DNA from 3 places in the Pelosinus sp. UFO1 genome. Region 2 is predicted to be linked to each of the others. Evidence: riboswitches for the same ligand, from Rfam matches in the RefSeq annotation. Region 2 holds a riboswitch; each other region holds the start of a gene.

Region 1 (9,927 bases), 1.1 Mb from region 2:
TTATGCCGCTTTACAAATAAAATTAGAAGAAGCCGGGTTGAATAATATTTTTGTATATACTGTCGAAGGTTTCCCAGCACTGGATAGCGTTATTGAAAAATTGAAAAGTAAAAAGGTGAAGAACTTGACTTTGTTGCCATTTATGCTGGTAGCTGGCGACCATGCCACTAAAGACATGGCTGGTGATGAAGAAGATTCTGCTAAATCCCAATTACTTAAAGCTGGGTTTAATGTTGATATATATTTCCACGGCTTGGGCGAAAATCTAGCTATCCAGGATATTTATGTACAGCATCTAAAAGATGCTATTGATCAACTGATCGTGCATAAAGCTAAAAAACACTAGTTTTAAACCGGTCATACTATTATGTAATTTCATGAGATAGATGCCTGTGGGCTGAATTAAAGGAGATTAAAAAGATGAATGCCGAAATTGGCGCTATAATTGGGTTAGGTTTTGTACTCGGGCTTAGGCATGCAATCGATTGGGATCATATCGCCGCTATCACCGATTTTATTGGAGCAGAAGATACGAAGAAAAAAAGTTTCTTCTTATCACTTTACTATGTAATGGGTCATGCGTTGGTTAATTTAGTGTTCGGTAGTGCTGCAATTTTACTCGGAAATGTATTACCAGAATGGGTAGATGGAGTTATAGAACGCATTGTTGGGATTATCTTAATTGGTTTGGGCATTTGGTTAATTGTGGCTCTTTTTAATCGGAAGGATGAGCAAGTATTACTTAGTAGATGGACATTGCTTTTTATGGGGATAAGGAAAATATCATATTGGTTAAAATCAAAATTTAAACCAGTAAGTACTCCAGTGCAGCAAGATTTTTCAGTTGACCTGGGTGCTCGTAGTGCTTGCTGTATAGGAATACTTCACGGAATTGGAGGAGAAACTGGAACACAAATCTTATTATTTACTGCGGCCGCAGGAGCTGGTACGGTAGCTTTAGGACTTACAGCCGTGTTAGCATTTATTATTGGTTTATTTATAGCGCAAACTGTGTTAATCCTTCTTCTCTTAAATGGTTATGCACAAGCTGCAAAAAATCCAAAAGTCTATGTAATATTAGCAAGCACTACGGCGTTATATAGTATTGCAGTTGGCATCATTTTCTTAATAGGCCAGAGCGACTTGCTGCCCACTTTAACCCTGACCTAATGTATTGTCTGGGCAGACATTACGTATGGCTGTCTTAGGGGATTACGATTTCCTGGGGCGGAGAAGTAAAAATCATCTCATAAATCACGCTGGCGACTATCACATAATGGCGAAGAGCGAAAGATAGTGATGTTTTCATACTCATAAAAGAACGATCACCATTCCGCTATTGTCTCGGGCACGAAAACCATGTACCTGATCCATTAGCGAAATAGTTCAGGACGTTTTATTTGAAGAGTTTAAAAAAATTACCTATGCAAGACTAGACAAGCTTAAACACCATTAAATAAGTAGTGTCTTGCAGTCAAAGTTCTTCCAGTAAAGCTGCCGGTAAAGGCAGCTTTTTTTGCGGCAGGTGGTAGTGAGTGCTGGTATATTGGCCGCACGGCAACGCCATCTTTTGGGTCACTATAGGGTATTGACTAGATGAAAACATTATCATATACTTAAATTATACTATACGGGGGTATAGTATAAAGAGGGATGAGTATGTGCTAGTAGACAAGGAAAATGATGAATGTTTTAAAACAATTTCACAAATCATGTCCAGAGACCTTTAGAGTGACTTGGTCTTCGGATAAAGCACTACAGGTAAGAGGGGAGGTGAATGAAATGGGTCAAACTGGTGAAACAGTAATAAAAATCGAAGGAATGTCTTGTGGTCATTGTAAGATGGCCGTCGAGAATGCTCTTAAAGAAGTTGCAGGCGTTGCAAGCGCCTATGTTGATTTGGACAGAAAAGAAGCAGTGGTGACAGGTTTTGCCGCGATTGCCGATCTTCATCAAGCGGTAGAAGAGGCTGGCTATGTTGTAGTTGCTTAATAGTTAGGCGGATGCCAGGGATGGCATCCGTTTTATATCTCAACCACGAAAAGAGGTCGTCAGCGATATCAATCGTACGTAAGTTAGATAAGCATTTTAGTGATTGTCACATCATCAAGGAGAGCAGCCTCTGGGTGGGGGCTGAATCTATGTTAGCAGGATGAAATCTGCACAACTTCATAAGTTCTTCATCGTTTCTTCACAAGATCTTCACATTTTATTTGTATAATATCAATATAAGTTTATTAAGGATGGTGTTTATTGTTATGGTTATGACACACTATATGGAATTGCTGGCTGTCAATCAGCCTTGGAATTTAATTTTGTATATGGTGATTCCTGTGGCTCTGGCGGAAGCACTTGTTGCAACTGAATTTTTCACAGTCTTCCTTCGTGGGTCCAATGCTGGTGGATGGAGAACAGCCAATAAGGTGATTGGTATTTTTCTAGGGTTTTACTTTCTAGGCGTCTTTCTCAACTTAACAACCACTGTTGTTCCTACTATTCAGTGGCGCGGCATTGCTGATATACTCGCGGTAGGGGCTTATCTCAGTGGTGTAATTCCGCTGTTTGGTATTGCTTTGTTGGAACTCGGTGTAATCGGCAAGAGCAAATCTGATGATGAAAAGATGAAGCTCCATTTCATTCTATTGACCGTGTTTCTCGTTGTTGCTCACGTAGCCATGATTTTTGGGATGGTTGATCCAACTATTATGGGATGGAATCCCAATGCTGTTGGTGGAAATATGCAACATATGCAACATATGGGACAATAAAAGTTAAAATAATTCGTTAAAAGCAAAGCAGCCCTTCCTGTAGGAGGGGCTGCTTTGCTTTTTGGTCATTTCAGCTTTAGTGCCGGGGAGCATACGAGGGCAAAGGCTGCCTGCATTCACACTAGGTTGGTGGCGGAATTGAACACCTCTGACCGGGGCGTGAAGGAAGCAAATTTTCAGGTGCTCCGAGAAGCAGACTGCCCAGCGGTATTAGTAGAGGTGGCCTTTATCAATTTACATCAAAAACGCACAGTTTCTTCATAAAAACTCCATAATGTTAAGCTATACTAGGATTAATACAAAGGAGGTGCATGAACTATGATGATGGGTTACGGTTTCGGTGGCCCCTTCGGCTGGTTGGGCATGGGCCTAGGAATGCTCGTTCATTTGGCGTTTACCGCTCTTATTATAATGGCAGTGGTTTGGCTATTTAAAACGCTATTCCGTGGCGGCACTACAAATGGGGTCCGGACTGACGCTGTGGAGATATTAAAACAGCGGTACGCCAAAGGGGAAATTACTACTGATGAATATCAGCGCATGAAAAAAGAGCTGGAATAAAACACAAATTCTTTTATAAAGGCTCCTATCATGCCAAAAATGAGCAAAATGGTGATGGGACGGAGAGAACACTAGCACTAAATAATGAGAGAAAAGACCAGGAAAAATCCTGGTCTTTTGATTTAACGGCAGCTCTTTCAATAGTTGGCGAGGAATGTCGTCTTTGTAGACAATTTAAGAAAAAGTAGGAGATATTCATAGGATATTCATGAGTTCTTCATACGGACATTGTACAATAGTGGTAATAGAGGGAAGTGAGGGAGGGGTGGTTATGAAAAAATGGCTGGTGTGGTTGCTGATGGCGGTATATATGGTCATCGGTACGGTAGCTTCGGCGGCGCCTGCCATACCGCCTGCCCCTGCGGGCAGTATATATGTGCAGGATTACGCCGGCGTATTAAGCGGAGAAACCAAGGCGAAGATCAATACACTAGGAGCAAAGATTTCTAGGCAGACCAAGGCACAAGTAGTAGTAGTTACTGTCAATTCGTTGAATGAGGAACCAATTCAAGATTATTCACTAGCGATGCTCAGACAGTGGAAAATCGGCGATAAATCGCTGAATAACGGAGTATTGCTGTTGGTAGCCGTTGGTGATCGAAAGTCTCGTGTCGAGGTAGGGTATGGTTTGGAAGGGGCTTTAAACGACGCCAAGGTCGGGCAGCTTCAAGATGAATACCTTATACTCTATGCTGGGCGTGGTGACTATGATCAGGGAATCTGGAACAGCTATAAAGCTATCATGCGGTTGGTCTCTGCCGAATATGGTATCGTAGCACCGCAAGATGCCCGAGGAACTGCAAAAGTAAGCGGCGACCTTGTTCCGGCATGGTGGGATGGTTTGCCATGGTGGGTGCAAGGGGCGGCTGTTGTAGGGGTTTTTCTTCTATTTATCGCAGATTGGCTACTCCTCGGCGGCAGCATTACCTTTCTCCTATTATCATTGCTCAGGTTGCGTGGTAGTGGGGGCGGAGGATATGGTGGTGGATCAGGGGGCGGCGGCGGAGCGGACCGGAAATGGTAGATTATCGTGCTTAAACATTATACTTACCTTTCATCTAGACAGGCTTGCTAAAGTGGTGGTTAGTGAGTCGGCAGGGAGCATTGCAACGGGACACTGTGTTTGAAAACTCAATCCATAAGGCTATAATGATACTATATAATGTTTTGTAGGCGGTGTGGGAATGGCAACATGGCATAGGGAAGATGCGGTGCGGGCGAGAACCCGTCATATTGCGAGTGTATTTATCAGGTACGGTTTTGGTTTTTTGGTAAGAGATTTGGGATTGCGACGTTTTTTTGCCTTCGGTTCCTGGGGGCGGGCAGGTGCTTTAGACAAGACAATTAAAAGTGAAGAGTTCCGGCGATTGGCACAAAAATTACCGTTGATGTTGGAAGAATTGGGGCCGACGTTTATTAAGCTCGGCCAATTTCTAAGTAGTCGGCCTGATTTTGTGCCAGTATTTGTAACCGATGCCTTACAGCGGCTGCAGGAGCAAGTGACGCCAGTACCGTTTGCGCACATACAAGAAATAATCGCGGAGAACTTGCCGGATTATAAAGAATGGTTTGTATCGATTGATCCGGAGCCATTAGGGGTAGCATCCATTGCTCAGACCCATTTAGCCACCTTACAAGATGGTCGTAAAGTTGCGATCAAAGTCCGTAAGCCAGAGGTTATCAATCAGATCGAACTGGACTTAATGGTGTTGCAAAAAATCGTTGGATTTTTAGCCGAACAGCCCGAAGTGTATAAACTGTTGGATATTGAAAATAGCTTCATGGTTTTTTCCCATTCCCTCCGTAAGGAATTTGATTTTGCTGTGGAAGCCGGTAATATCCAGTTGTTTAGTCGGTTACTGGCCGGGGCGGGTTTGGCTCGTACGCCACAGGTGGAGTGGAGGCTCAGCAATGAGAATATTTTGACGATGGAATTTATTGATGGCATAAGTATCGAGGAAGCGGCAGGGAAACTAGATTTGGCGGCTCGACGGAAACTAGCCAGCAAATTTTTAGAAAGTTTTCTGCGCCAGGTGTTATTGTATGGTGTCTTCCACGGCGACCCTCATTCCGGGAATATTCGTCTGACCCCTGCAGGTGAAATTGTATATCTGGATTTCGGTATCGTTGGGCGTACTGATCCGCGTATGACCGAACGATTAGTGGAAAACTTCACTGCGATACAGAATAGCGATGTGGAAGCGTTGATGAATGTGGCGCTTGAGATGGGACAATCTTCGGGACATACCAACTGGCAAAATTATTATGAGGATATGGCTGAACTGCTTTTCGTGTCTCAGGGGATGACCCAGGGCAAACTGGAGATAGGAAAAATGATTTTTGGCATGATGCAAGTTTCGCAAAAGCATGGTATCCGCATGCCGGAACGGTTACTGCTGCTAGGTAAAGCATTTGCTCTGGCTGAAGGGAATGCGCGAAAAATTGACCCAAACGTCAACTTTTTGGAGATTGCCCGGCCGATTATTGAAGAATTCTTACATAAGAATCTTCTGGTGCGACCTAGTGAGACGGTGGTTTTGGCAAATGCCCTTGCCACGAAGAAAAAGTTACGGATTGTGTTCAGCGAGTTACCATCTTTTCTTTCGGGGATGATCCGCGGCGAAAAGAAAATTCCCTTGACCATTAGTGGTATTGAATTTATCGGAGAAAAGCTGGACAAGTCTATTAATCGTATTTCCTATAGCTTGATCATTGCCAGTATGTTTCTAACATCGGCTATTATGATGCACTCAGGAGCGGGACCAATTCAAGCACAAATCCATCACACTGGCTATTATCTGTTATTGGTAGCACTCGGAGGCACGCTATATTTATTCTTTCGCATTTTTCGTCAGATGAAAAAATAGCTTCATAGGAATCTTCAATGAGTTTTAGAAAAGATATTCATAAATTATTCACCTTCTTTTGGCAATATAAGGGCCATATTTAAAAGATCACAATAAATTCATATGTTTTTCAATAGAAATTCATATGAATTCGGTATTATATGATGTAATGGAAAATAAATTTGAGGAAGTGAACGAAGATAATGATGGCCTGGATGTATAAAGCGATTTTTCGGTATAGCCCAGACGATAAAGTTGATACAATAGAACTATTAAAAGCAGGGATATACTATGGTGAAATTACCAATGAAGAGTATCAGCGGGTGAAGGAAATACTAAATAAAAAGAACATGCTTTCCTTACATTCATAGTCCGACGTGTGACCGCGATTTTTTTATTAGGTTGCAGGAGATTGTCGTCAAAGACTTAGCTATCCAAGTTACCTATCGTAAAAATTTAGCGAAGAACGTAGATGTTGTACTTCACTATAAGAATCTAGATGTGACTGGCGACCAAATAAAAGATACTTTGAATGTTGAGTGCTAAAAACAAAGAGGCTCTGGCTGAAAACCGAGTCTCAATTTTTTATCGTCACGTTAGTGGTCTTGGCTAGGTTCAATGACAATGCCACCACCTTCTGCGCATTTTCAATAACTAAAGTGTTACTAACAAATAGTAAGATACCGGGCTATAGTACTTTTTAACTGAAATAATTCACCAGCCCATACAAATTTTACGGGATCTTCATAAAAAATTCATACTTTTTTGGTATAGTGGTTATATCCCACTTGGAATACACCCACTTGTAGTTTGGCCTCTTGTAGAGTAATTTCCTTTTAGAAGTCAGTTTTAATAAACTATTGCTGGGGTAAGAAGACTGGTGGTGTTTATATTTAAGGAGGTGAATTTAGGAGCTTTTTTACAGTACATACGCCGAATCCTGTATAGGTACGGAGGACCCAAGTTTTTGGGGTGAAGCGTTTTTTCGCAGGGTTGCATTGCCTGACCCTAACCCGACAGCTAACTCCGGAGGCGAAGAAAGGCGGAACAAGAGTGAATACGTTTATACCAAAAGTCATCGCATCCATTGCAGTAGCGATCTCATTTGCTTTGTTAACTCCGGTAGGAGCTCACGCAGCAGATATTCTTCGGCCTGGAGATAGGGGATCTGAGGTAACTTTTCTTCAGGAACGGTTACAAAGTCTCGGCTATAACATCCCGAGTGCCGATGGCGTTTATGGGAATTTGACTGAGGCAGCTGTTGAAAACTTTCAAGCAAATAGCGGACTAGATGCTGACGGTATCGTTGGTTATCAGACATGGGATGCCTTGCGGAGCGGCAACAGCCAAGTCAGCCGGGGCCAGAGAAGCCGGTACCTTATCGACAACATCATTCAAACAAGTAAAAGGCTTCAAGGAATTCCATATTTGTGGGGCGGAGATACTCCCCAAGGATTCGATTGTTCGGGCTTCACCCAGTATGTTTTCAGGCTAAATGGCATAAACCTGCCACGCACTGCCGATGAGCAGTACGAATTAGGTGTTCCTGTTAGTTATGACAATCTGCAGCCGGGAGATATGGTGTTCTTTACTACATATGCACCAGGACCATCACACAATGGTATCTACATTGGTAATGGCCTGTTTATTAATTCGTCATCAAGCCACGGTGTATCAATTGCTCGCATGGACAATTCCTACTGGGCACCAAGATATATTGGGGCGAAACGAATATTACGCTAAAATTGCATTAAAAAGGCTGCCAGCATTTTTGAACTGACCCCAAAAAGTAGACAAAAATTATTAAGCAGCTATTTGAGGACTGAATCCTGTATTGTACAGGACTCAGTCCTTTTAGTCTACTTTTAATTTTGATATGGTTTATAGTAATATATGTATACTATTCTTCTTTTTAATGGTCCATATACTCAAACGTTTGCAGATAAAATTGCTCTGATTTCAATAAGCCGATGAAGTTTTATTAGTTCTTCAAGGGATTTTCATCAGTTTTTCATATTGTTATAGTATGATAAGAATTAAGATATATAGATTAGTTACGAGAGTATATAACAAGATAAATAATGAATCATTATTATAGAAAAGGAAGATTATTTATGAATAAATTGTGGGGCTGGCTAGTTATTATTACATTGGTTGGGCTGACCTATCTGTGGCAGCCGGAGTTTTTTCAAGAAGCATATGGCATCATCAAGCATGGTGATATTTCTGCCTTGGCTGAGTACTTACGTTCTTTTGGTGAATGGTCGGTAGTGATAACACTGGCCCTATTTGTGGTTATGACTTTTACGATTGTTTTTCCCTTTATGATTTTATCAGGGGCAGCAGGCATCATCTATGGGCTATTTTGGGGTATTGTCATTTCTTGGTCAGGAGAAGTGATTGGGGCACTAGTCATGTTTGTTTTCGCCCGGTACTTCTTTCGTCAAATAGTGGAAGGATGGATTACTAAAAGTAAGTATCTTAAGCAGGTGGATGATTACAGCGCAGCCAATGGTTTTAAGGCTTTATTAATAGCTCGTCTGCTTCCATTAGCTCCATCGGGTATTATTACGGCCGTTGCAGCCATTAGCCGCATGTCATTTCGGGATTTTTTTCTGGCAACAGTGCTTGGTAAATTACCACCGGTAGTGATAAAAGTCTTACTTGGCCATGATATTGTATTTGCTGGAGAAAACATGACTCGGCTCATAGTAGTAGCAGCTTTAGTTGTTGGAGTATATCTGGCTTTATGGTGGTATAGGCGAAGCAAAGTGCAACATGGAAATGCATAAGCAAATAAATAGGCATTGGTTGTAGTAAAAGCGAAAAATGGTATCTAGGAGAAAAAAGGATGATATATTGACCATCCTTTTTTAGGGGTATTAAGGTATAGATACTTAATAAACTGACTCCTTTAATACTATTAGAAGAAATTTCATAAGTTCTTCAAACTTTCTTCATAAGTTCTTCACATATGTTTAGTATAATAAAAACTATATAAACCAGTAAGAATTATAAGCTTTGGGGTTTAAAAAGTGGACATAACGCTATAGGAGTACATAGAGAATAACAAAAAGAGGAATGGGGAGAATAATGACAATGAATAAAAAAGTAACAGGAATCATTTTTGCTGCGTTAACAGCAGTATTTATATCGGGTACGGTTTTGCTGCCGACCACGGCTACGGTATTTGCCGCCGAAGAGACAAATCAAGAGCAGCCAGCACCGCCCCAGGATGCTCCGAAAGACGGTGGTAACGAGCATTCTGGTCATCACATGTAATAGTAATAGCCCTTCCATACGGAAGGGCTATTTGATTGCTATAGAAAATGGGAAAACCTTGTGAATTCCCATAAGTTCTTCATATGATCTTCAAAACTTCTTCACAATAAAACTGTATACTAGAGATAAAGAAGGTAAGGAGGAAAATATGATGAATAGGACTGTATGGATCATTATAGCCATAGTCGCCATGCTAGTCATAGGTGGAATTTCAAGCTATAACAGTTTGATAAATATGAGTGAAAACGTTGGTGGCAAATGGAGTCAGATTGAAAACCAGCTTCAGCGGAGAGCTGACTTAATTCCTAATCTCGTTAGTACGGTGAAGGGATATGCTGCCCATGAGCAGCAAGCGATTCAGGCGGTGGCTGATGCCAGGGCGAAACTGGGCGGTGCCCAAGGACCGAGTGCTAAGGCTGAGGCGAATGGGGAATTAAATACTGCTCTGAGTCGGCTCTTGGTAATTGCTG
Region 2 (9,927 bases):
CCGATCTGATTGATTTGTTACAATATAGAAATTTTCAAAAAAAGTAACTAGCGCCTCTTGGGTAAACATAGTATCTTGAGGACCAAGAATCACTCGTAGTTTGATTTCATCAGCATACGAAGGAAAATATTTAGGCTCTAAGCTCCTTGATTTTGTATCAAAATCACTATCATGGCCGACATATAAAACATCCCCTTGACGTAAGGATCTTCCTTCATATCCCCCTACTTTCGCCCAAGAGCAAGTCGATCGGCTCTCTAACACCAGTGGAACTTCAAATCCACCACGAATAGCTAGGTAGGTTCGATATCCGCTGATAGCAGTATCAAATCTAAGTTCACCCTTTTTCGGAACAATAAAAGATGACCAGCTATTTATGGGCTTACCATTTAAAACTCCTTGCATATCTGCCCCGCAAACAGCTACGAATTGTTCCTCATCAAATTTAAACGCTGCTCCACAGCCAGTCATTTCTAGGACAGCAGCATTTCTATGGTTACCAACCATTAAATTGGCAACCTGATAAGCATACCTATCCATTGCTCCCGAAATAGGCATGCCATATGCCTGATACCCCCAGCGACCTTCATCCTGAATGGTTGTAAAATACCCTTGCTGCGTCGTCGTAATCACAAAATTCACCTTCCATTACATATAACTCACTCTAGGTACATATTTGTCAGCTTCTACTTCTCTACGGATGGTAAAATATTCATCGATCGATATCTCTACAAAGTGCAAATAGTCACCCGGCGAAAATAAAAATGGGTTAGAACTTTTTGGATTAAAAGCCTTTATAGGAGTACGTCCAATCAACCACCACTCTCCAGAACTTTCTATTGGATAAAATCCTGTTTGGCTGCCACCTATCCCTACCGATCCTGCCGGAATTTTAGTGCGCGGTTTAACCTGCCGTGGTACCGCAAGTTGGCTAGGCAAGCCCCCTAAGTAGGGAAAACCGGGAATAAAACCCAGCATATAGACTAAATATGGCTTTGAAGTATGAATGGTTATCATTTTCTGAGCGGATAATCCAGTATACCTTGCCACTAATTCTATATCAGGGCCTAGAACACCACCATAACAAACGGGTACATGAACAATTTTAGGAGACAGAGATTCTACGTCTTGCTGCCTAATCTCACTGAAAAGCTCTATGATAAATTGGGATAAATCTTGGCGAGTAATGATTAGTGGATCAAAATAAACTGTTACCGATCGATACGTAGGCACAATTTCTATAATACCTTTAATTTTTTTAATCTGAAGTAATCTACTCATTTGTTGTACAAGTACATTAATTGCAGGAGAAATAACAGTCCCAAATTCAATTACTAATCCATGTTCGCCAGCAACCAGCATTTTAAATTCACTTGCGTATTCTTTCATTTCATTCTCACCTCAATTCTTTTTCCCTTATCATCAACATTTTTTAACAAAAAAAAGGCGCCATAAATGCATCACACATTTATAGCCCCATCGCTATTCATTCTCTATTTATAAACACTTTAACATATTGTACTAGTAAAAACAACGGTACATACTAGAATTCCAATTTCAAACATATTAAAATTCTATTTTATATTCTAAGTATATCACAAGAAATACTAGGCTAATAAACGGTCGTGAATTAATTTTATAAAGGCTTGGATTGCATGAGAAAGCCATTTATCTTTATGATAGGCCAAGTAAGCATTAACCTGAAACTCAGTCCCCCGCCATGGCAAAACTATTAACGTACCTGCTTCAACTTCTTCTTTGACAGCAGATAGAGGCAAAAAGCTTATCCCTAAGTTGCTTATAACGAATTGCTTAATGGTCTGAATTTGGCAAATTTCTAAAATAGTCTTAGGACGAACATTGGCTTTTGCTAACTCATCTTTCAACATCGTTTGGTAGCTTGTGCCTGAATCAATAAAAATCAGCTTTTGTTCCTGTAAGTCTTGAACTCCTAACTCTATCGATTTGGTAAGAGTATGACTTGGTGAAGCAACCATCACAATAGATTCTGACCACAAAAATTTATTGACTAGATCTATCTCTTTCATCTTGGGATCGAGGAAGAAAGCCAAATCCATCATATTTTTTCGTAATAAATTACGAAAATCGCTACCTATGCCAAACTTTATCTTGAGTTCTACATTGGGGTAAAGTGAGGTATATTCTTTTAATAAATCTGTTAAAGAGTAAACGCACAAAGATTCTGGCATTCCAATAATAATAGGTCCCCGCGGTACCTCAGAATTATCTAATTCATTTTTTGCATCCTCAGCCAGTTTAGTGATTTTCTCCGCATAATCATATAACCTTTCACCATCTGTTGTTAGCATAAGCTGATGTCCAAATCTTTCAAAAAGAACGGTATTTAATTCTTTTTCTAACAGTTGAATATGAGTTGTCACTGTAGATTGAGTATAAGCCAAAAACTGAGCCGCTTGTGAGAAGTTACCCAATTTTACAATGCTCATAAAGGTTCTTAGTTGTCGAATTTCCAAATAAATCACTACCTCCTATGTCTCTTTCAATACTATTTTTAGCGATAAGTACAGTATCATTTACTTTTCATCTATCCCATATTTGATAAAGCTATCTTACTAGTTAGAACCTTTCCTTCAAAAAGAGACAGATGGAATCCGTTTTGCAGACTCCATCTGTTTTTTACATAATATAATATTTTACTCACAATTACCATATACAGTGGCAACAATATTCCTATTATTAAAACCCATATTCGAGCTAATATACAGGGATATTCTGTCTGAACATCTCGGCAATTATGTTTTCCATGCTATACATTCCTGGAGGTTGGCCAATGAGAAATTTTACTGCAAAAATAGCCCCTTGACCAAACGCTGCCCTGCTGATGCTTTCATGAGATAATCGAATAGTTTGATTTGGCATCCCGAAGATGATTTCGTGGCGCCCAACAATTCCGCCAACGCGAATTGAATTTAGGTGCTCTTCCACATTGAGGTTAAGAGCATTCGCAATTTTTTGTGCTGTTCCCGACACTTCTTTTTTACCTTTAAAATGTTCCTCTACAATTTCAATATCTGCATGAGGAGCTATTTTCTGCAAAATTTGGGCTGCTACCAGTAATACGTTAATCCCCAAAGTAATATTGGGAGAATAAAGTACCGAAGTAGTCTCTGAAAAGGATTTTAGCAGATCCATTTCCTCCGGTTCATATTTTGAGATAGCAGAAATAATCGGAATTCCCACTTCCGCTGCTTTACTATATAAATGAATCCCTGTAGAATCAGAAAAATCTACAAGCGCATCTACTGGATTTTCTAAAAAGAAATCATCATCAATGTCCTCAATAGAAAAAATCTCCCCTGCATCAAACTCATATCCTAATAGGCGACTTGCATATTTCTGATGATCCTCGTTACTTCTACGCACTACCCACGCCAGCGTAAATAAACTGTCGTTGAGGAATTCATTACTGATAACTTTACCTGTTTTCCCAAAGCCAAAAACACCAATCTTGATTTTCTCCAAAGAAACTCCTCCTTATAACTGTAAGTTGTTAGTCCACTGCTACCTTCATCCTGCATGAAATAGCACTTTTTACAAAACCAGTTTTTGAGAAGGAATATCAAAAAAGACCATTAACTGGTCCATTTCTTTATGGCAGGACAACTAAATCCTTCTCTTTCAACGCCTACGAGGTTAGCTGACGGATTCGGGCAGAAAGAAATTCGCCCTACCTGCTTGCACAGGATTCACCCCAAAAATGGGTCCCCCGCTTCCAATGAATGAAACTCGGCGATTACCTTATAACTATAGAATTTTAAATTCCCTTTCTATATCATACAGTTTTTCTTACTATCTTTCAATCTGTTTTGAGATGGATATTAAATCCAGGGACTTATCAGTATCTAGACTGATTAATTGCGCTATTCTTAGGATAATCAATTAAAAAATCAGCAGCAAAACAAACTGTTGTTTTGCTGCTGATTTTTATTTCGTTAAAGCGTCTTTTGGCCAGGCTGCCAATCAATAGGACATAATCCACCAGTTTGAAAAGCCTTTAATACCCGTAATATTTCATCCACACTACGTCCAACATTTAAATCACTAACGATTTGATAACGAATTATACCTTCTGGATCAATTATAAATAACCCGCGAAGAGAAACACCTTTCTCTTCAATTAAAACGCCATAATCTCTAGATACCTGCTTTGTGATATCAGAAGCTAGCGGATAATTCAATTCACCTAATCCGCCTTCTTCTTTTGAAGCTCTTATCCAAGCACGATGTGAATATACACTGTCAGTACTTATACCAAGTATTTCCGCACCAATTTTATTAAATTCATCTAACCTAGAGTTAAATCCTTTGATTTCCGTTGGACAAACGAATGTAAAATCCAAAGGATAAAAGAAAAGAATGAGCCATTTTCCTTGATAATCTTCAAGCTTTACAACATGTTCCAACGTCTTAATATCCGCCGTAGTAGACATGCTAAAATCAGGGGCTTTTTGACCAACTTTGGCTGACATATAATCACTCCTCTTATGTAGTTAATAACAATTATTATTTACATAATATTATCAATGCCACAGTTTGTCAATCCTTTTGTAGATTTAACTTTATATTTTTTAAAATTTATTCGTTATTCTTTCTTGCCAAAATCGGTGGTAGCAAATCCTTTCGTTGGAAAAGCGCAATTTTCTGGAGCTATCTTACATCTGTCAGTACGAGCAAATCCCATACCTGCCGTACTGCAATCTAATTTACTATCATCTTCTTGAGTGATTTCATCCTGTTTACCAAAGTCAGTATTAGCAAATCCCCTAGTTGGCAAACCGCAACTCTCAGAAGCGATATGATTATTTTCTGTACGTGCGAAGCCTTTACCTGCGGTACTACAATCTGATATACTTTCCTCACTATTCTTGTGGGTCATATTATAATCCTCCTTCTTAATATCAACAATTTGAGTTGAAAGTTTTAAACTACGTTTATTTTACTTTATATCTGCATTTTCTCCGTTCTTTGTTAAATATATTCAACTATTTTCCACTCATTATTTTCAATATGATAACTAATTACTCTTTATCGTTTAGTGATATTAATCATTTCTATCGATTCAGAAATCATTATATACTGCAACCATACATAGGAACTTTTAAATTTAAAAATCTGGAGTTAAGGTTCATACTACTATAGTAACTAACACACAATAAAAAACTAACGGAAGATCCGTTAGCTTTAAAAAGAGCCCGTAATGATCTACGCTACAGCCAATACCGATCATTACATACCTATACGCAATCTTTCGACTACCCACAAGCATTACACAACCGATACTGACCTTTGCTCGACTGCCACAGATACCTACCGAACCGGTCGCAATCTCCCGACAACGGCCGACCCCTATAGCTTCAGCACCCATGACAGTCTTAGCTCGACCGTTACACATCCCTTTTGACCACACGACAACAGTTGGGCTGCCGTACAGCCTTACAAGACATATAACGATCTGCCCGCCGACTACTGCCGAACCTTTCGACCCGACAATAATCTTTGGCCGACCAATACCGAACCCTATTAAGATCCGGCACCAGTCTTGGCTCAACCATTACGAACCCTTTACAATAAATAGTATGGCTTAAAAAGGCAAAGGAATACCTGGGATTTATTGTGTTTTTTTAACCACATACATTGCCAATTGCTTTATATCACTGAACCTGCCCCTTTGGCATAAGTTGTATTTTGTTCTGCGTTGTAATATATACACCTAGAACGGTAAGAGACATACCGATCAAATGGTATGCTGAAATTTTTTCTCCATATAGGAATACGGCAATCCACAATGCATTTATCGGCATAAGGTTAATATAGGCTGATGCCTTGGTTGCGCCAATACGTTGAATCCCCCAATTAAACAGCAAAAAGGCCACTACTGTAGCGCAAGTCGCCAGATATATTATTTCCAGCATCGTTTGGTTGGATAGATTTAAGACTTTGCTCCATTGATCTTCTTTTATTATCGAAAGGACCAGCAACATCACTGCTCCCATCATTGTTGATACAGCAGTGACTACAGTTGTTCCAATGGTGCGGCTGACTTTTTTAACAAGAAGGGTATAAATAACCCAACTTGCAACGGAACCAAATAAATAAATTTCGCCACGACCAATAGACATCTGAGTCAGCACGCTTAGGTCTCCTTTACTAACAACTAAGGAAACACCTAGTAAGGATATGATTACTCCCAGCAATGTACGCCAGTTCCACGCCTCCCCCATAAAGAAACTAGCAATACATGTTGTAAAAACTGGATTAATGACAATAATCAGAGCTGCCGTTACCGCGGAGGTATACTGTAAGCCTGTGGCAAAAAAATAGTTATAGGAAAAAACACCTGTTGCACCTAAAGCTAATAGGTAAAAAAAATTCTGTTTAATAGGCAGCCAAGTCAACTCTTTACGCCAACTGCTCCAAATGAGCATAAGTAATCCAGCAATGATAAATCGAAGGGCTGATGTCGTTAGGGGAGATAATTCCGATAAAATATGTTTCGTTGTCCCAAATGCACCTCCCCAAAATAAAGGCACTAATAAGAGAATGAGATAAATTTTAGTGAGATTTTGTTTTTCCATATTTACACTCCTGTATTTCGAAATGAATAGTGTCTGACTTTTGAATTATAAACAAATGCCCTATCGTTCCTCATCTTGAACAATAGGGCATAGTCTTTAATAGGAAAATCAGATGCTTATTTTTTCTTTCATTTTCTCAAATTTACTTGACCCAATTCCTGGGACCTTCTTTAATTCATCAATATCTTTAAAACTACCATTGGTCTGACGATATTCTATAATACGCTCTGCTAATGCTGGCCCTACCCCAGGCAATGCATCCAATTCGTTTTTTTCTGCAGTATTAATATTAACGGTATTGCTGCTGCCACCCACCTTACTCTTGTTTAAGCCAGCAGCTACGTTGTTCCCTTGGACGATTGCCCTTTCAGCAACATGAAGGTGTGTACCATCTTTTACTGACTGTGCCATATTAATTTTTGTCACATCGGCATCAGAGGTAAGACCACCAGCCATCGCAACGATATCAAAAACTCTTGCATTTTGTGAGGCTTTAAATACACCTGGGTTATGAACTGCTCCACTTATATACACAAAGATTTCACTGGTTTTTTCTTCGATAATAGGAGCACTTTTGGCTAGGGCTTCACTAGAAGATGTCGACGCTGATATTGAATTCTTCTGCCAAAAACTATAAAAACTACCTGCTACAATTAATACCGCCAGCATCACAATAAATAATATTTTATTCCTTTGCTCAAGCACGATATCCCTCCTGTTGTAACTTGTACTAACACCTTCGACAAAGTAAAGTGTTTTCCTTTTATTTACAACAAAAAGTTCAGTTATTCTCAGTTAAATTTTTTATTTATTCAATCCGCTCCAAATTAGGATTTTCACAAACGGACCGACCAATCTTAGAAAGATTACGCCACTCACCATTTACTTTTATACGAACAATATCTGCCGTAAAATCATTATTGGTTTCATCTGAATTCTCCAGCAAAGATGAGCCAACTCCATAGATATCTACAGGCACATCCATCTCCTCAAATTCACGAATTTTCTTGGCGTTGAACCCTCCGGTAACACAAATTTTGATTTGTTCACACCATTCTTTAGCAATCACTATTTCCTCAGGTGTCAGATCCCATTCAGTATACACTGTATCAATTGCCTCTCGCAGGTTCCACACGAGCCTTGGTGATACCCCCATATCTTGTTGCTTATTTCCTGTGGGTACAATAGACTTGTCCCGCATATTTTTAGAAGTATCAGGGCGTACTCCATATAGTTTATATTTTTCCGCTTCTTCTAGCTGTCCCGCTTTAAAGTAAGCAAGATATTTTACAAACATAGCTGTCATTACAGCTTTCGTTTCACCAACACAGTCATTATGAAAATCAACTAGCACTAGTCTAGAAACTTCTTTTGGGAAAATCCTAGAGTATTGCATCATGGTCTCTACAGTGTCTCCCATGAAACAGCAAATTGTCGCATGAGCGATAGTGCCTCCGCCCTCGCCCCCCCACCAGGTACCCTGTTCATCGGTACTGACAAAACGACAATTCTTTTTACTGTATTTTTGATTATAAGCCTGAATTGCTATAGAATATGCATACCCATGCAAGGCTTGCATCTTATAGTGGGCAAAACGTGCAGGAAAAAACAAAATATCTTTCGCACGACTAGCAACTAGAGTGTTATATACATTCGTCGCAATACGAGTGGGTTCAGCAATAACTCCAAGTATCACTGTTTCCAGTTTTGCAAAATCCCGATAGCGACCACGAATCCTCAGAACAGGTTGAACGCTTAAAGGATCACCATCATAATAGACAAACGTACCATCTTGTACAGCCTCCACCTCTAGTTGATGATAAGTATTTATGAATTGCCCGTCATCATTAAAGTACCCCGTACACATTTTTATAATCGCAAGAGCCTCATCTACTCCTGCCACCAAACTACACGGTCTTCTCCGTGTAAAAAATTGCATCTCCACTTCCACATCGCCAACCTGTACGGTGGAACAATCTATTTCTTTAATATCACTATTACCAGCAAAATGATATTCTTCCTTTGCCAACGCTTCAAGCAATATTACATTGTTACTAAAATATTTATCAGAATACCAACCTCGTCGAATTTTATCTGCCTCAATTTTAAAAATTTCTGCTGCTAATCTTTCTCCATTAAATATAGCCATTTTCCTGCCCCTTTCACCTTTAAAAATCCAGACTCTGTATTTTCAATAGCTTCCATGAATATTTTTCCATACGTTCCTTATTCATCATTTTTTACACAAAATTCCTCATCGTCCTTTTCCGTCCACTTAGGATTAAAACGATAAAGTTTTGAAGGCCTAAAACGTTTCCCCTCAGATAACAGAGTGGTTTTCGTCAGCATTCGCTTTACTTTTTTTCTAAAATAAGCATCTGCCAATTCTCGGCTATATAATACCTCATATACTTTTTGTAATTCAGTAAGCGTAAATAATTCTGGCATCAAACTAAAGGCGATATCTGTATACATTACTTTATTTTTCATTCTATCAAGAGCATATTGAATAACTTTCGCATGGTCAAAGGCCAAGCCATTCTTATTCTCAATATAGGTGTTTTCTGTTTTAGAAATATGACCTTCTACTATTGTTTTGACCATAACATGGTCTTTTATCGTAATTTCCTCATTTTCAACTATAATCTCAAATGTTTTTTCAAGAATGTAACCATTTGCTGTTGGACTTTTTATTTTTTCGATTACCTTACTACTAACATTGAACCATCTTACATCCTCTGCGTCTTCACCGGATTTTACAATAAATTTTTCTCTATCTACTAAAGCCATATAGGATGTACTGATTACTCTACGTCGAAGATCAGGGTAGACCCGTCCCCAGGTATACAGTTGTTCCATATACACATTTTCTAGATTGGTCTCCGCCTTTAACTCCCTTACGGCAGCTTCGTCAATACTTTCTTCGTAATTTACAAACCCACCTGGAAGCGCCCATTTACCTTGCTGAGATTCACTTTCTTTCGTCGATAAGGGATCTTTTTTCTTCTTTACTAACAATATTTGCAGAACCTTATCAGGGAGCCGTCTAGGATCCTTATCTTCACCATCAATCGCACTAAAGATAACCATATCAACTGTATTAGATGATTGTATATAGGCACTTTTATCACAATCTCTAAAAAAACCATTTTTAGCATCACTCATATTTTTACCTCCCGCTAATCATCAAAATATAAAGAGTAATTGGCGGTTTTTATTTAGGATCTTTTTGATATTATCCTTTTGATATTATCTTATTAGTATTATTATACATGTCCATTCTATCCTTGGCAATAATTTTCAGAAAACT
Region 3 (9,927 bases), 1.0 Mb from region 2:
TGATTATAATTATGATAATATTGATGAAGCAACTGGCAAACCTACTGGTACACTTCGTATTCCAGCATTCCTTGTTCATGATGGATTGCGTGTTGATTCCCGTGCGGTATTAGCTGATAGTCTCGCTTACATAAAATCAGAACTGAAAAGTTTATTCAAAAAATATCCTAAAGTTGCTGGCCTTGAACATATCAATGGGGAAGACATTGAGGATATTGTTTTTACATCAGGAACGGAACTTGAGTTTTGGGTTAAGACACCAGTTGATAAAGCTGAAGTTGCAGAATTGTCAGCATCCCAGACTTTGCAAGAACAATACTGGCAACGTACCCGTGGCTCTGTGCGTACTGCATTAGAACAAACGGTTGTGATGTTAGATAATTACGGTTTGAAAACTGAAATGGGCCATAAAGAAGTTGGTGGGATTAAAGCCACTATTGATGAAGCTGGTAATTTGACTCATGTTTGCGAACAGCTAGAAATTGACTGGCGTTTCGCGGATGCTATGCAAGCAGCCGATAATGAATTACAAGCTCGTATTGTTGTAAGAGAAGTATTTAGAGCGAATGGTCTTGAAGTAACCTTTAAGGCAAAACCAATCATTGGTGTAGCTGGTAATGGTGAACATACTCATGTAGGTTTCGCTGCTAAAATGAAATCAGGCAAATTAGTGAACTTGTTTGCTCCTACTGACATGAAAGCTGATTTTATGAGTGCCGTTGGTTACGGTTCTATCATGGGTTTACTTAAAAACTATGAAGCGATCAACCCATTTATTTCTTCAACAAACGATGCATTGAATCGTTTGAAACCAGGTTTTGAAGCACCAGTTTGTATCGTAACTTCCCTTGGACATACGCCAGAAATTCCTTCACGTAATCGTACGATCCTTGCAGGCTTGGTACGTGACGTAAATAATCCATTAGCTACTCGTTTTGAAGTTCGTGCAGCGAATCCTTATACAAATACGTATGTTGCCTTATCTGCTATTTACTTAAGCATGCTTGACGGGGTTAAAGGGATTGTGGAGTCCGGTAAAAATACAAAAGAAATATTGGCTGAGTTGTCTAAAGAAGCAGGCGTTCCTGGGTTCTATTTAGAAAAGGACCGTGCTTATCGCAGCGAACATGATGTATTCGAAGATTATACAGAAGAAGAACGTAATAAATTATTTAGTAAACCTCCTGCTACTGTTTGGGAAAACATGGAGAACCTTAAAAAGTATCCAGAAAAAACCCAAGTAATTAAAACGGGTAATATTTTGCGTCAAGAAATTATTGATGCTTTCGTTGCAGGTGCTTTAATCCGTTGGTCAACAGAATTGGTTAAGAGAATTATTCCTGAAAACCTTGCTATTGTTAAAGCTACAAAACCTTTGCACGATGCAGAAACTGCAGTTGATTACGACTTATACCTTTGGGATAAAGTGAACGCCTTACGTGTAGAGTTGGCTAAAGATACTGTAGCTCACAAGGGTATTTTTACTCGTATTGCTAATGCCATTGCATCAGGCGATTATGACACTGCTTCTACTCTTCAAGTTGAAATGTATGGCAAAGTAGAAGAGTTGAAAGCTGTATACGCTCAATACAAATCTAACATTATTTAATAATTGTTAATAACAAAAGCCCCTTATCTACGGATAAGGGGCTTCTTTGTGCTGGTTTTTTACATGAAAATAGCAGCACACTATATGTGGCCGCTATTTTTAAAATTTATATGTACTGCTTTACAACGGCCATTACTTTATCGTAATCAGGCTGATCACCAATATTAGCAACATACTCTACGTGACGTACAATGTCATTTTTATCAATGACCACTGTACCGCGGGATAAAAGACGTAATTCTTCAATAACAAATCCATATTTAAGACCAAAATCAAGATCCTTGTGATCAGAGATAGTTTTTATGGTGGCGATATCTTTTGCAGCACAATATTTTTTCAAGGCAAAAGGTAAGTCAACGCTGATTGATAAAACCGTTAAGCCATCAATTTTAGCAGCCTCTTCATTAAACCAGCGAGTTTGAATATCGCAAACAGATGTATCTATGGAAGGTACAACGCTAATTACGCGAACCTTACTTTTTGTATCACTAAGTGAAAGAGGAGATAGATCTGGAGATAATGCAGTGAACTCAGGAGCCTTATCACCGATCTTTACTTCCGTACCAATTAGTGTCACTGGATTGCCACCGAATTTTACAACATCACTACGTTTACTCATTAGGGAACGCCTCCTTGTTTAAATGTGATCATATATATATGGTAACATGTGTCAGAAAGAATGTAAATAATAATTATTATTAAATAGTTTAAAATTTTATCTTAAAGAATGAGAGAAGAAGTCAGTATTTGTAGTAGCTTTGCAGGAGTTTAGTAGAGATTGTTGAAGTATTAGAAAAGATATAATAGTATTTTTACTTGAGGGGGCATATAAATGGATGTAAAATTATTTAGTGATCTTGAAGGCTTACGAATTGCGATGGATATAGAAGAGCAGGGGCGTGATTTTTATCAACAAGCTTTCGATATAGCAAAAGAAGATGCCCATAAAGATCTATTCTGTTTATTGAAAAACGAAGAAATTATTCATTTTGAAACATTTAGTAAAATTTTTGATACAGTAAATAAAAATAAAGAGGCGGCATCAGAGGAATACTTGTTTGATCCCGAGACTTCTCGTTATCTTACTGTGCTGGCAGAAGGTCATATATTCCCAACAGCAGCCAATGCGAAAGTTAAAATTGCCGAAGTGACAACAGTTCGCGAAATTTTACAAATGGCCATTCAAGCTGAAAAAGATTCTATATTGTTTTATGATGAATTAGCAACTAAATCAAAATTCGAAGAAGCTAAGAAAATTTTTACAACTCTTAAAGCAGAAGAACAAACTCATGTAGTTAAATTACGTAAAATTCTCGATACCTTAGCTTAAGTAAATATATTATCCTCACCAGAATAATCGCGGCATAGTTTCCGCGATTATTCTTTTACCAATAAGTCTTAAAGATTCTACTTTTCAGCAGGAAATATTCTGAAAATAGGGAATTATATATATACTGGAATATAGCCTATCATATAGAAAGGTAGGAGGGGGTTACGTAGTGACTAAAGGAATGGGAAAACGTGCTCATCACAGACAGGACATGAAAAAGTTAAATCAAACTGCACTTACGATTGGTGGTGTGTTAGGAGCTATTTGCTTAATAGCGGTCATCGTCTCTCTTTTGTATAAGTGATACAAAGTGCCTTAAGGCACTTTTCTTTTGTGTATAAGAAGAGTAAAAAGAAAAGAATGCTACCTAAAAATTATATGTAGGTAAGAGATGGAAATATTGTCGAGATAGGGTTATACTGTTTATATAGAAAGAAACGTTATAAGGGGGCGGGGCTGATGATTAAAGATAAAGAATGGGTAATAAATGAAATAGAGAAAATTGCCTGTTTTGGAAAGGGACCTCGCGGCATAACTCGCTTAGCTTTTAGCCAAACCGCTGTAGAATCGCAAGAATACATAATAAGCTTAATGAAGCAGGAAGGCCTAGTCGTCACAGTCGATCAAATTGGCAATATTATTGGTCGTCTAGAGGGCAAAGATAATACATTACCAGCAGTAGCTACGGGTTCCCATTTGGATACAGTACCAGAGGGGGGCAAGTATGACGGTGTACTTGGAGTAATTGGCGGATTAGCAGCGATGCGTCGTTTAAAAGATAGAGGGGGCTTAACACACCCAGTTGAGCTGATCGTTTTTGCTTCTGAAGAATCAAGTCGCTTTGGTTTTGCTACAATAGGAAGTAAAACTATGGTGGGATTAGCCAATAGCATTGCTTGGAGTAAGGCTAAAGACCAAGATGGCAGGAGTTTTCCAGAAGTAATGTTAGAGAATCAATATGATCTAGAGCATCTCAGCGCTGCAGCACGTAGTAGTGAAGACATAAAGGCTTTTATTGAACTTCATATTGAGCAAGGAAGAGTGCTAGAAAAGGAGGGAAGAACGATAGGGATAGTGGAAGCCATCGCTGCTCCTACACGTCTTAAGATTATAGTAGAGGGTGTAGCTGCTCATTCAGGCTCTACTCCTATGGAAGAGCGACAAGATGCCCTAGTAAGTGCTTCTATGATTGTGCTGGCTATACAAGAGATCGGACTCGAACAATCAAGCTACGGTACAGTAGCTACGGTAGGCATGCTCAAAGTCCACCCAGGTTCTATAAATGTTATTCCTGGTGTGGTGGAAATGCATGTAGACATTCGCGGCATAGATCATGAAAGTATTATTGAATGTTTACAGGATATTAAGGATGCGATTAGTGCAATTGCGGAAGAGCAAGAAACTGGGGTTTCCATCGTAATGCTTTCAGCAGAAAAACCTGTAAAAATGAATAAAGAAATTATGAGTCTTATTAAGAAGGTTTGTAATGAAAAAAATGTGTCTTACCAATTTTTACATAGCCGAGCAGGTCATGATGCTATGAATCTATCTCGCTTGGCACCAACGGGTATGATCTTTGTTCCTTCCAAAGATGGAGTCAGTCACAATCCAGATGAGTACACGAAGGATGACGATATAATGGTAGGAATTGATATTCTGACGGAAACGTTATATCAATTGGCAAAGTAGACTCATGGTTTTGGTCATAATGAAATATTGAAAAAATCAGCAGTAGAGCGGTCTTAGGGCCGCTCTATTTTTTTTAGGCAGTTATTACCGTTACTAATTATGTAAACAATATGGTAAAATGACAGGGACAGGACTTATCCATGACGTATTTTGAAAGGGGATTTTGAATGAAAAAATTAATTGCCAGTATATGTGCAGTTGTGGCAGTTCACTTCTTTTCTCCTGCCATGCCAGTTCATGCTGCAGCCTTAGATGAGCAGTTGGCACAGTTGGTTGCGCAAAATGCTAGTGTTGATCGCATACAACAGCTGTTGCTATTAAAGAAAGAATGGGAGCAGGGAAATAAACAGGGACTAATAGAAAACTTGGCGAAAGCGGCTATAAACCAATCAAGTCAAGTGAGCGCTGCCAATGCCTTAGTGCAAGGTAATGTAAATCAAGTAGTAAGCAATGCTTTACGCCAACAGGTTGAGCAAAAGATTACAGATCAAGCAATTCCTTATGGAAAAGAATTAGCGGCGTTTGCTGCATTATTTAATAATCAGTCCTTAGCACCGAAAGCTGTCCAAGAGAATAATTCTCTGACAGCAGCACCTCAAAATTATAAGAGAGTATTAAATATGACTTCTACGGCCTATGCGCCTGGGCCATTAGATAATGGTAAATGGGGTTATAAAACCTATGTAGGTGGCGCTGTGCGCCCAGGAGTGGCCGCAGTAGATCCTAACGTCATTCCAATGGGAACCAAATTATGGGTAGAAGGTTATGGGGAAGCTGTCGCAGATGATCAAGGCAGCGCAATTAAAGGCAATCGTATTGATCTAGTCTTTAACAATCGTCAAGATGCTCTTGATTATGGAATTAAGAACGTAAAAGTATACGTATTAAATTAATCAAAAAACTGGCTCTAGTGAGTAACTATAAGTTACATGCTAGAGCCAGTTTTTTTGTTATTTGATAACCTATGAAATATAGCGGTTACAGGTTCCTACAATTGTTTCCGTATGTTTTCTCTTGCTAACGTAAGTGCGGCAGGGAGCTCGCCAATCTGACTGCCGCCTCCTTGAGCAGATTGCTCATTTCCGCCACCTTTTCCATCCAATAGAGGGAGTATCTTTTTTACTTCTTGACCCATGTGAAGAGCAACATCCGATGAAGCTGAAAAAACAAGGTGAACTTTAGTTTGTTCTTGATTTATCCCCGCGATAAGGGCGATGGTATAGGGGTTACTACTCAGTTCCTTGGCGATATAATTCACCTCGTTAGGGCTAGCGTCTGTGAGAGTATGTACAATTAATTTATGATGATTAATTACTTCTCCCTGTTGATAAAGAGTAATTGAGAGATTGCGGTGTAATTCTTGCTTTAATAAGGCTAATTCTTTGGTAGTAGTCTCTAACTTCTGCAATTGTTTTTCGACGCCATTAAGAATCTTCGGAATAGGCAATGATAGGCAACTTGCAAGTTGATGCAGAATTGTATTCTTTTGCTGATAGTCGGTGAGACCGCGCCAGCCACAGACAAAATCAACCCGCACGCCATTTTTCTTACGCTCCCAGCTGAGGATTTTAATGCAGCTAATTTCTCCTGTATTGGCGACATGAGTACCACAGCAAGCAGAGTAGTCAAAATTAGCGATTTCCACTAGTCGTATTTCAGAAAAGTCCTTTGCAGGAGGTTTGCGTAAGGGGAAGCTTTGCAGGTTAGCTTGATTCAACCAGTGAGTATGTACGGCTTGTGCTTGGATAACAACTTGATTGGCTGCTACTTCTACGGATTCTAGATTTTCAGGCGTTAGAACTTCAATATCCAAATCAATTTGGCTGGATTCTTTGCCTAAATGAAAGCCGACAGTATTTGCTTTTAGTATAGAGTAAAATGCACCAGAGAGAATATGTTGACCGCTATGTTGCTGCATATGATCAAAACGCCTCTCCCAGTTAATCCGTCCCTGTACACTGCGAGTAATTGGTTCTGCTTCAAGGATATGAACGACATTCTCGCCATCTTCCTGGACTTCGATAACAGCCAGATCGTCAAGATAGCCAAGGTCAAAGGGTTGTCCGCCTGATTCTGGATAAAAAGCAGTTCGGTCTAAGATGACAGCCCACCTATTATTAGGTAAGGAGCTAACCTGTATGATATTGGCATTAAATTCTTTTATATAAGCATTTTCGTGGTAAAGTTTTGTAGTTGTCAAGAAGATACCTCCTATAATAAATGGTTTTGATAAGCTATAGATACTATTATACTATTTTTTCTTTCTTGCACATATATTTTTGGGAGAGGTTGTGTAGGGGGAATTGGTGTGACAATTTTAAAGGTAAAAAAAACACAAATTTTTTATAGTGTAGCTATTTTGCTTCTTATGAGTCTTATCTTTGGGATGCTTGGTTTTGAGTATATGGATGAACAGGAACTAGCAGCTATTGAAAATCAGCCTGTTACTGCGCCGATAGGAGCAGTCAGCATTGTTGTTAAAGTCTCGCAGCGAGTCTTGGAAGTATATAGTGATGGAAACCTACATAAAACATACCGAATTGCGGTTGGTAAGAGTGGAACTCCGACACCCATTGGAGAATGGAATGTCGTATGGAAAGACTATAATTGGGGAACTGGATTTGGTACTCGTTGGATAGGGATTAATGTGCCCTGGGGAATTTATGGTATTCATGGTACAAACAAACCTTGGTCCATCGGACAATTTGCGAGCCACGGTTGTATTCGCATGCGGAATAAGGATGTGGAAGAATTATTTGAATGGGTGCCGATTAATACTCCTGTGCGCATTGAAGGTCGTAAGATAAAGGTAGAGCGCACGTTGAAATTTCAGATGTCCGGCTCGGATGTTGCTTTATTACAAATGAAATTAAAAGAGTTCGGTTACTTTAACGGACGGGCAGATGGAATCTTTGGGAGCATTACGAAACAGGCCATTGAAACCTATCAAGCAGAACATAATCTAGAAGTTACGGGTATAGTAACGAAGCAAATGGCAGAAATATTGGGCATTTAAAACCTTGTTTTTTGACTAATTGCTAAAAATATAGTATAATCTCTACAATGCCGAATCCATAACAGGTACGGGGGAACCAATACATATACAGGGGATAATCCGCAAATGCGGAGGGGCGCGTTCTCAATTCTCTCTTTTCCCTATCCCGACAGCTAACCCCGGAGGCTGACGAATTCTGAGCTAATAGTTACTAATTAACTATCTCAGGGTCGTTTAAAAGAGAGGTGGACAAATTGAAAAAATTCCATGTATTAGCAGCATTGATTTTTTGTATGCTGCTAAGTAACGTTGTCGCTTTTGCCGCACCAGGGGACAAGCTTATTAAGCTAGGTATGCGCGGTGAAGATGTACAAATGGTACAAAAATCACTTTTAGAAAAAGGTTTCTACGTCGGTGAGATTGATGGTGTTTTTGGTAACGCAACACTAAAGGCAATAAGAGATTTTCAAATTAGCAATGGATTAGTAGCAGACGGAGTTGTTGGTAAGGAAACCTTACTGTATTTAGGGCGTCCTGGTAGCGCTGAAGGTAACCCAAGCAGATTTGGTAGATCACTTACTATGAGTGCATCTGGCTATAGTGCTTATGATGATGGAAACTCTAATCATACATATGGCGGTAATTTAGTTCGTAAAGGACTTGTAGCAGTTGATCCAGGGGTCATTCCCCTTGGAACCCGGTTATTTATACCCGGTTATGGCTACGCAATAGCAGATGATATTGGCGGCGCCATAAGAGGAGATAAGATCGATTTAGCATTTGATAGTCATGGGGAAGCCATGCAGTTTGGTAGACAACGGGTAACAGTATACATCGTGGATTAGCAGGTGGTTGCCTGCTACTTTTTTTTGCGTAAAAATTTTATTATTATAACAGATAGCTTGTATAGAAAGATATATCAAATAGGATACTACCTTTATAAAGAATAGAGAAAATACGGTTTCTCATTGAGGAGTGTAAGATTTGGATATATCAGGGAACTTACTTGCATTATCATTGGCCTTTATCTCGGGTATTCTTATGGCAGTACAAGGATCACTCAACACTGGACTAAGTAAAGTGGTTGGTCTCTTAGAAACAACATTTATTGTACATATTACAGGGACGATCTTGCTACTGATACTACTTTTTGCTTTCCAGATGGGAAAAGGCAATTTATCTCTTTTAAGTGAAGCACCTTGGTATGCTTACCTAGGTGGAGTGGTTGGCGTGGGTATTATCTATTTGGTGGCGGCTAGTATACCACAGGTAGGGGTTGCCAATGCTACAACGGCAATTATTATTGGACAAGTATTAACTGCCATTGTCATCGACCATTTTGGCGCATTTGGCTTGGTGCAGATGGCCTATGGTTGGAATCAAATAGTAGGTCTTATCTTATTGGCAATTGGTGGGAAGTTACTATTAAGTTAAGTGATACTGCATTTTTTATTAAGAACTTAATGATCTCTTTAGCCTCATGTTAGAAACATAAGGCTTTTTTGTCTGTCAGGGTACTTTCAAATTTCTAATGATACAAAGAGGAATTACAGAAACAATAGTCGAAATATCAGTAGTTATTTTTAAAATGGTAATCGGAGGAATGCTAAGTGAAAGTTTTTGACAATGATAATAGAGAAGGTTTATTGAATCGGCCGGGAAAAAGTTATTCATTAACCTTTGGCGAAGAAAAAACAAGTCATGAAGGGCTTGATGATATCTATCTAGAAATTGAAGAACGGATATTAGAAGCCATTAAAATAGGCGAGCCATTTACTTTCGATGGGATAAACGAGCGGGGAAATTTATATTACACGATTGAACGTACTGAAGAAGACTATATTCTAAGCGTGAAGGAAATTACAGAGGAAACAGGAGAACTGATCAAAAGTACCTTAGAAAGTGTTAAGAAATTAGGCAAAGAGAAAATGGAAGAGATCATGGAAATCATGATTTTAGAAGATATAGACATTGATATCAAAAAAACAATGGTTTTACCTCTAGAATCAAGCTATGAAGGTTTAATTGCAACCCTTCAAGAACTCAGAGAAACAGCAAATGAAGATCTTATAGATAATTTAAAACGTCTCCAAGAAATCGTTGAAGAATACGAAGAAGAAGATGAAGAAGAGTATGACGACGAATTTTAATAAGGGATGGTAAAACACTCCTTTAGTCATAATAGAATTACATAAAATTTATAAATATACTTGCAAAGATTCGAGCAATACTCTATAATATAAAGAGTGCTCCACCATCTAAGTCTCAAAGATATTAGTAGTGGAAAAACATAATAAGGGGTTA

Evidence for each region. Region 2 has a riboswitch for cyclic di-AMP ahead of UFO1_RS13655 (4-hydroxy-tetrahydrodipicolinate reductase). Riboswitches for the same ligand answer to the same signal wherever they lie in the genome.
Region 1: another riboswitch for cyclic di-AMP. It lies ahead of UFO1_RS18775 (C40 family peptidase); the one in region 2 lies ahead of UFO1_RS13655 (4-hydroxy-tetrahydrodipicolinate reductase).
Region 3: another riboswitch for cyclic di-AMP. It lies ahead of UFO1_RS08455 (3D domain-containing protein); the one in region 2 lies ahead of UFO1_RS13655 (4-hydroxy-tetrahydrodipicolinate reductase).

What each region holds. Positions count from the first base shown of each region.
Region 1 is NZ_CP008852.1:3,971,517-3,981,443, reverse strand. Features, by position in the region: gene UFO1_RS18815 (sirohydrochlorin cobaltochelatase) at 1-346, shown strand, start outside; gene UFO1_RS18810 (hypothetical protein) at 421-1,170, shown strand; gene UFO1_RS18805 (heavy-metal-associated domain-containing protein) at 1,783-1,992, shown strand; gene UFO1_RS18800 (DUF6803 family protein) at 2,259-2,768, shown strand; gene UFO1_RS18795 (N-acetylmuramoyl-L-alanine amidase) at 2,823-3,032, shown strand; gene UFO1_RS18790 (SHOCT domain-containing protein) at 3,087-3,329, shown strand; gene UFO1_RS18785 (YgcG family protein) at 3,601-4,353, shown strand; gene UFO1_RS18780 (AarF/ABC1/UbiB kinase family protein) at 4,514-6,196, shown strand; gene UFO1_RS25320 (hypothetical protein) at 6,379-6,546, shown strand; cyclic di-AMP (ydaO/yuaA leader) riboswitch at 7,097-7,225, shown strand; gene UFO1_RS18775 (C40 family peptidase) at 7,229-7,918, shown strand; partial or broken gene UFO1_RS25850 (IS3 family transposase) at 7,926-8,153, opposite strand; gene UFO1_RS18770 (TVP38/TMEM64 family protein) at 8,290-8,967, shown strand; gene UFO1_RS18765 (hypothetical protein) at 9,257-9,457, shown strand; gene UFO1_RS18760 (LemA family protein) at 9,609-9,927, shown strand, end outside.
Region 2 is NZ_CP008852.1:2,866,379-2,876,305, forward strand. Features, by position in the region: gene UFO1_RS13640 (biotin-dependent carboxyltransferase family protein) at 1-633, opposite strand, end outside; gene pxpB (5-oxoprolinase subunit PxpB) at 649-1,389, opposite strand; gene UFO1_RS13650 (LysR family transcriptional regulator) at 1,608-2,504, opposite strand; gene UFO1_RS13655 (4-hydroxy-tetrahydrodipicolinate reductase) at 2,737-3,504, opposite strand; cyclic di-AMP (ydaO/yuaA leader) riboswitch at 3,649-3,784, opposite strand; gene UFO1_RS13660 (peroxiredoxin) at 3,975-4,511, opposite strand; gene UFO1_RS13665 (hypothetical protein) at 4,625-4,918, opposite strand; gene UFO1_RS13670 (hypothetical protein) at 5,168-5,590, opposite strand; gene UFO1_RS13675 (DMT family transporter) at 5,694-6,617, opposite strand; gene UFO1_RS13680 (helix-hairpin-helix domain-containing protein) at 6,726-7,322, opposite strand; gene UFO1_RS13685 (nicotinate phosphoribosyltransferase) at 7,426-8,766, opposite strand; gene UFO1_RS13690 (NUDIX domain-containing protein) at 8,844-9,782, opposite strand.
Region 3 is NZ_CP008852.1:1,848,434-1,858,360, forward strand. Features, by position in the region: gene UFO1_RS08420 (glutamine synthetase) at 1-1,609, shown strand, start outside; gene tpx (thiol peroxidase) at 1,716-2,228, opposite strand; gene UFO1_RS08430 (ferritin family protein) at 2,442-2,939, shown strand; gene UFO1_RS24385 (DUF2970 domain-containing protein) at 3,109-3,243, shown strand; gene UFO1_RS08435 (Zn-dependent hydrolase) at 3,399-4,628, shown strand; gene UFO1_RS26110 (3D domain-containing protein) at 4,796-5,521, shown strand; gene UFO1_RS08445 (DHHA1 domain-containing protein) at 5,617-6,828, opposite strand; gene UFO1_RS08450 (L,D-transpeptidase family protein) at 6,997-7,644, shown strand; cyclic di-AMP (ydaO/yuaA leader) riboswitch at 7,683-7,826, shown strand; gene UFO1_RS08455 (3D domain-containing protein) at 7,878-8,468, shown strand; gene UFO1_RS08460 (DMT family transporter) at 8,608-9,057, shown strand; gene UFO1_RS08465 (hypothetical protein) at 9,234-9,773, shown strand; tRNA gene UFO1_RS08470 (tRNA-Val) at 9,921-9,927, shown strand, end outside.